Regions from separate parts of the Stenotrophomonas sp. AB1(2024) genome, predicted to be linked through region 1. Evidence: riboswitches for the same ligand, from Rfam matches in the RefSeq annotation. Region 1 holds a riboswitch; the other holds the start of a gene.
The links. A riboswitch is a leader RNA that binds a small molecule or an ion and turns the genes downstream of it on or off. The one in region 1 is predicted to bind glycine.
Positions count from the first base shown of each region.

Region 2: linked by a shared signal. The riboswitch ahead of gcvP (aminomethyl-transferring glycine dehydrogenase) and the one ahead of WIX41_RS07035 (trimeric intracellular cation channel family protein) in region 1 are both predicted to bind glycine.

Region 1 covers NZ_JBBHKO020000001.1:1,485,294-1,488,686, reverse strand. The annotation lists gene WIX41_RS07050 (3-deoxy-7-phosphoheptulonate synthase) at 1-633, shown strand, start outside; gene WIX41_RS07045 (DUF1778 domain-containing protein) at 694-891, shown strand; gene WIX41_RS07040 (GNAT family N-acetyltransferase) at 896-1,381, shown strand; gene WIX41_RS07035 (trimeric intracellular cation channel family protein) at 1,406-2,023, opposite strand; glycine riboswitch at 2,112-2,202, opposite strand; glycine riboswitch at 2,223-2,305, opposite strand; gene WIX41_RS07030 (GIY-YIG nuclease family protein) at 2,350-2,610, shown strand; gene WIX41_RS07025 (hypothetical protein) at 2,665-2,982, shown strand; gene WIX41_RS07020 (NAD(P)/FAD-dependent oxidoreductase) at 3,032-3,393, opposite strand, start outside.
Region 2 covers NZ_JBBHKO020000001.1:3,143,839-3,147,231, reverse strand. The annotation lists gene WIX41_RS14060 (multidrug effflux MFS transporter) at 1-996, opposite strand, end outside; glycine riboswitch at 1,280-1,381, shown strand; gene gcvP (aminomethyl-transferring glycine dehydrogenase) at 1,466-3,393, shown strand, end outside.

The DNA.
Region 1 (3,393 bases):
ATCTCGCCGCAGTACATCGCCGACCTGGTGGCCTGGGGCGCGATCGGTGCGCGTACCACTGAAAGCCAGGTGCATCGCGAGCTGGCGTCGGGGCTGTCGTGCCCGGTCGGCTTCAAGAACGGTACCGACGGCAACATCAAGATCGCCGCCGATGCGGTGGGCGCGGCGTCCAACCCACATCATTTCCTGTCGGTGACCAAGCAGGGCGACACGGCCATTGTTGCCACGGCCGGCAACCCGGATTGCCACGTGATCCTGCGTGGCGGCAAGGTGCCCAACTTCGATGCGGCCAGCGTGGACGCGGCCAGCCAGACCCTGGTCAAGGCGCAGCTGCCGGCACGGCTGATGATCGATGCCAGCCATGCCAACAGCAGCAAGAATCCAGAGAACCAGCCGAAGGTGATTGCCGACATCAATGCGCAGCTGGCCGCAGGCGAAGAGCGCATCGTCGGGGTGATGGTGGAGAGCCACCTGGTGGCTGGTCGCCAGGATCTGGTGGAGGGCCAGCCGCTGATCTACGGCCAGAGCATCACCGACGGGTGCATCGGCTGGGACAGTTCGCTGGCTGTGCTCGAATCGCTGGCCGAAGCCGTGCGTGCGCGGCGCGCGCGGCGTCTGTCCGAGGCGGCTTGACCCCGTAGGGAGCCGGCCGCCGGCCGGCTCCACGAAAGATCAGCTCTACCGGGAGGTGGTGTGAATCGCACCGAGTTCATCCTGGACGCCGCATGCGACAGGGCACGCGAGGTGCTGGCCGACCAGATGCAGTTCACGTTGAACGCTGAACAGCTGCAGCGCTTCAACGCGCTGCTGGACGCGCTGCTGGACGCGCCGCTGGAAGACAACCCGGCGCTGCGCCGGTTGCTGAGCACGCCAGCGCCTTGGGAACGGTGAGCCCTTGTGGCTCTCCGCTCCAACGCCGCTGCATGCCGGCCATCTGCTGGATGACTTCCGCTGCAGCACCCCAGCCCTGGCGAAATGGCTGCTTGAACGCGCACGCCAGAACCAGGCATCCGGCGCATCACGATGCTTCGTCGCCTGCGATGAGCAGCATCGCGTTGTCGGCTACTGCGCGCTCTCAGTCGGTTCGATGGTGCATGAAGCCGTTCCCGGACGAATCCGCCGCAACATGCCCGATCCCATCCCGGTCATCGTGTTGGGGCGGCTGGCGGTACATGCGGACAGGGCTGGGCAAGGCATTGGCCAGGGCTTGTTGAAGGATGCCGTGCTACGTGCGCTGCAGGCGTGCGGCCAGGTCGGAGCCCGTGCGTTGCTCTGCCATGCCCTCGATGAGCCCGCCAAGGCGTTCTATCTCAAGCACGGTTTCATCGCTTCACCGATTCAGCCTCTCACGCTGATGCTGCCCCTCACTCACCGAAGGTAGGTACCGACCGTTGGTCGGTACGCGCTAATGCACCTCGTCGCGGTACACGAACTTCGGCATCTCCCACTTGAAGTGGATGGCCAGCAGGCGGAACGCGAAGCCGCCGCCCAGGCACCACAGGGTGGCGGCATTGAGCGATATGCCCAGTTCGAGCAGGCCCAGCCACGCGGCGCCGGTGAGCAGGGTGATCACCGCGTACAGTTCCTTCTGGAAGATCAGTGGCACTTCATTGCACAGCACATCGCGCAGCACGCCGCCGAAGGCGCCGGTGAGCATGCCGGCGATCAGCACGATCGGCACCGCGTGGCCGCCGTCGCGCGCCACCGCACAGCCGATCAGCGTGAAGCAGATCAGCCCCAGGCCATCGAGCACCAGGAAGGTACGGCGGAAGTGGTGCATCCAGCGCGCCACCCAGGTGGCGATCAGCGCCGCGCAGATGGTGAAGCCCAGGTATTCCGGATGCTTCACCCAGCCCAGCGGGTAGTGGCCCAGCACGATGTCGCGCAGCGAGCCACCGCCGAGGGCGGTGACGCAGGCGATGATGACCACGCCGAACAGGTCCATCCGCCGCCGCCCGGCAGACAGCGCGCCGGTCATGGCTTCGGCGGAAATGGCGATGAGGTAGATCAGGGACAGCAACATGCGACGGCTCCGGGTGGGGCGGGCAGGGCGGAAGCGCGCACGCACCACGCCAGCGCCGCAGCACTGTCGTGGGGTGGGGTTCCGTTGCCGCTCCCGCTGTCCTTTTGCCTGAGAGTTCAGTGGCCAGGCCACGTGCCCCTTCGGCGGGTCATTGAAGACCTCTCTCCAGATCGGCGTGTTGGATGCATGGTTGGTGGCCTATCGAGCCACCGGCCTGAGCGATTATGGGAGCCTGCGCCTTCGGCGGGCGCCAGCGCGGCGCCTCTCTCCTGCATCCGGAGTGGATTCTAACAGCCAGCGCCCCCGCGCCGGTGGATAATCCTGGTATGCCCGCTGAACCTGCCCCCTGGTTTGTATACCTGCTGGAATGCCGCAACGGCACGTATTACGCCGGCATCAGCAACGACGTGGACGCCCGCTTCCAGGCCCACCTGTGCGGCAAAGGGGCGCGCTACACCCGCGCCAACCCGCCGGTGAGGGTGCTGGCCATGCGCGCCTACCCCGACCGGTCGGCGGCATCGAAGGCCGAATGCGAGCTCAAGCGTCAGCCACGTGCACGCAAGCTGGCATGGCTGCAGCAACCGTAGCGCCGGACCCTGCCCGGCACTGTATGGTGTGATTTCCACCGCCCGGCCCCTGCAATGACCGATATCGACCCACGCAAGGCGCACAGCATGATCGGCAAGACCGTTCTTGCCGGCATCACCTACCTGGACGCCGACGGCAACGCGCTGGAACACCGGCAGCTGGCAGGCGAGGTACTGCGTATCAATGACGAGGAGGGCGTGGTGCTGGCCAGCGCGCTGGACGGCCAGGAAGTGTTCCTGCCGCCCACGCTGGACCACTACACGCCAGCGGCGCCGGGCGACTACACGCTGCGCTCAATGGCGCTGACCATCACCGACCCGGACTACCTGTGCACCTGGGATGTGCGTCTGGCTCCCGGCAACGACCCGTGACCGGATGACCGGATGACCGGTGGAACGACGCCCTGCGTCGCTGCCCCCGTCAGTGCCCTGGAGCCCCGGGTCGCCGGTCGTCCTGGTCATCACCAAAGATGATCCGCGCGCTGCGCTGGCCGCTCCAGTACGCCACGGCCCAGTTGAGCAGTACCACGATGCGGTTGCGGAACCCGATCAGGAAGAACACGTGCGCGGCCAGCCAGAACCACCAGGCCAGCACGCCCGACAGCTGCAACCGGCCCAGGTGGACGATGGCCGCCATGCGCCCGATCGTGGCCAGGTTGCCGAAGTCCTGGTACTTGAACGGCCCCGGTGCCGGCTTGCCGTCCAGCCGCGCGCGGATGATCGTGGCCACATGCTTGCCCATCTGCTTGGCGGCGGGCGCAACGCCCGGTACCGGGCGGCCAT
Region 2 (3,393 bases), 1.7 Mb from region 1:
CAGCGCCAGGATCGGGAAGATCAGCGCCATGCCCACGCCGCCGATGAAGATCGGCAGCACCGCCCACGGCAGCGCGATCTGGCCCACCGCCAGCACGTAGGCCAGGTTGACCAGCGCCGACACCGCGCACAGGCTGAAACCGATCCCCACCTGCCGCGCTGCGGTGATCCGCCCGGCCATGCGCCCGGACAGGAACGAACCCATGGTCATGCCGCCGATGGTGGGAATGAACAGCCAGGCAAAGCCGCCCTCGTCCAGGTGCAGGTGCTGCATCACGAACACCGGTGCGGAGGCGACGTACAGGAAAATGCCGGAGAAATTGAACGCACCGGCCGCAGCCAGGCGCAACAGGCGCGGGTTGGTGCCCATCTGCAGGTAGCTGCGCAGCAGCGCGCGGGTGGACAGCGGCGTGCGTGCTTCAACCGGGTGGGTTTCCGGCAGCCACTTGCCGGTGGCCACCAGCAACACCAGCGCAAACACCACCAGGAACCAGAAGATCAACGGCCAGTCACCGCCGCCGAGCAGGATCCAACCGCCGATGATCGGCGCGATGGCCGGGGCAATGCCGAAGATCATCGACACCTGGCTCATCAGCCGCTGCGCGTCGGCGCCGTGGTACAGATCGCGGATCACTGCGCGGCCCACGATCACGCCCACGCCGGCAGTGACGCCCTGCAGCGCGCGGAACACCAGCAGCGTGGTCAGGTCGCGCGACAACGCACAGCCGATCGAGGCCGCAATGAACAGCACCAGCCCGCCCAGGATCACCCGGCGGCGACCGAACGCGTCCGACAGCGGGCCGTGCGCCAGGCTCATCAGGCCGTAGAACAGCAGGTACACGCTGACCGTCTGCTGCACCGCCACCTGGTCGACCTGCATGCGCTCGCCCAGCAGCAGGAACGCAGGGAAGATGGTGTCGATCGAGAACGGGCCGAACATGGCCAGGCCGGCAAGCAGCAGGGCCAGGCGGCGGGTGGAGGGTGAGGCGGGTGTCATCGGGTCTTCCGTCAGCGGCCGTGCGCGAACGCACGCAAGGCGCCGGCCGCAGCCTGCGGTGGCGCCTGATGAATACGAGGATCCGGCCATGATAGGCCGTCCGCCTGCCTGGCACCATGCCCGGCGGTCGGTTACGGACCGGTCTGCGCCCCCTGTTCATGTGCCGGACGGGCGTTGCCAGCAAGGCCGCTGGGCTATAATTGCCGGGCTACATGGTGGGAGAAGCGGACACCCCGCTGCCGAAGGCGCAACGCCCGTAATCGCTCAGGCCCGATACCACCCGCACCAAAACTCTGGAGAGACCGGCCAGTGCCGGCGCCGAAGGGGCACGAAGCACGCAGCCGCGCGCTTCCAAACTCTCAGGCAAAAGGACAGAGGGGCACCCAGGAAGACCGCAGGGTCCGGTGGATCGTTGTCGCCCACGACACGCCCCGTCCGCGCTTCCGAACGTGCGTGCCCACTCTTTTGGATGCCAGCCATGTCCCAGACCCGCCCCTCAACGGCCGCCCCTACCCTGCGCGAGCTTGAACACCACCACGCGTTCGTCGAACGCCACATCGGCCCCAACGACGCCGAAATCGCGCAGATGCTCGACGTGGTCGGCCACGCCTCGCTGGACGCACTGACCGACGCCATCGTGCCGTCCGGGATCAAGTCGCCTGCCGCGCTGGCGCTGCCCGGCTCGCTGACCGAAGTGGAAGCGCTGGCCAAGATCCGCACCATCGCCGACCGGAACCAGGTGTTCCGCACCTTCATCGGCCAGGGCTACTACGGCACCCTCACCCCGAACGTCATCCTGCGCAACGTGCTGGAAAACCCGGCATGGTACACCGCCTACACCCCGTACCAGGCCGAGATCTCGCAGGGCCGCATGGAAGCGCTGATCAACTTCCAGACCCTGTGCGCCGACCTGACCGGCATGGAGATCGCCAACGCCTCGCTGCTGGATGAAGCCACCGCCGCCGCCGAAGCGATGACCCTGGCCAAGCGTTCGGCCAAGTCCAAGTCCGACACCTTCTTCGTGCACGACGCCGTGCACCCGCAGACGCTGGAACTGCTGCGCACCCGCGCCGAGCCGATGGGCATCGTGCTGCGCGTGGGCACCCCGGCCGAAGCGCTGGAAGCGGACGCCTACGGCGTGCTGCTGCAGTACCCGGACACCTTCGGCCATATCGGCGATTACAAGGCACTGGCCGATGCCGTGCACGCGCGCGGCGGCCTGGTCGCCGTAGCCACCGACCTGCTCGCGCTGACCCTGATCGCCGCCCCCGGCGAATGGGGTGCGGACATCGTGGTGGGCAACTCGCAGCGCTTCGGCGTGCCGTTCGGCTTTGGCGGCCCGCATGCGGCCTTCATGGCCTGCCGCGATGCCTACAAGCGCTCGATGCCGGGCCGCCTGATCGGCGTGTCAGTCGACGCGCAGGGCAACGCCGCCTACCGCCTCACCCTGCAGACCCGCGAGCAGCACATCCGCCGCGAGAAGGCCACCTCCAACATCTGTACCGCGCAGGTGCTGCTGGCGGTGATGGCCTCGATGTATGCCGTGTACCACGGCCCGGATGGCCTGACCCGCATCGCCCGCCGCACCCACCGCCTGGCCGCGATCCTGGCCGCGGCGCTGCGCAATGCCGGCATCAACGTCGGCGAGCAGTTCTTCGACACCCTGCACGTCAAGGACATCGACGCCAAGGCGATCCACGCCAAGGCCGCCGCCGCGCGCATCAACCTGCGCGCGATCGACAGCGAAGCGGTCAGCATCAGCCTGGATGAGACCACCACCCGCGCCGACATCGTCGCGCTGGGTCAGCTGTTTGGTACCAGCGTGGATGTGGAAGCGCTGGACGCTGCCACCGCCGACGCCCTGCCGGCTGGCCTGGTGCGCACCAGCGCGTTCCTGACCCACCCGGTGTTCAATACCCACCACAGCGAACACGAGCTGCTGCGTTACCTGCGCTCGCTGGCCGACAAGGACCTGGCAATGGATCGCACCATGATCCCGCTGGGCAGCTGCACCATGAAGCTCAACGCCACTGCCGAGATGATCCCGGTGACCTGGCCGGAGTTCGCCAACATCCACCCGCTGGCCCCGGCCGACCAGGCACTTGGCTACAAGGAACTGATCGACGGGCTGGAAGCGATGCTGGTCGAGTGCACCGGCTACGACGCGGTGAGCCTGCAGCCGAACTCCGGCGCGCAGGGCGAATACGCCGGCCTGCTGGCGATCCGCGCCTACCACCGCTCGCGCGGCGAAGGCCATCGCGATGTCTGCCTGATTCCCGATTCGGCGCACGGTACCAACCCGGCCTCCGCACAGATGTGCGGCATGAAGGTGGTGGTGACCAAGACCGACGGCAACGGCAATGTCGACGTGGACGACATCCGCATCAACGCCGAGAA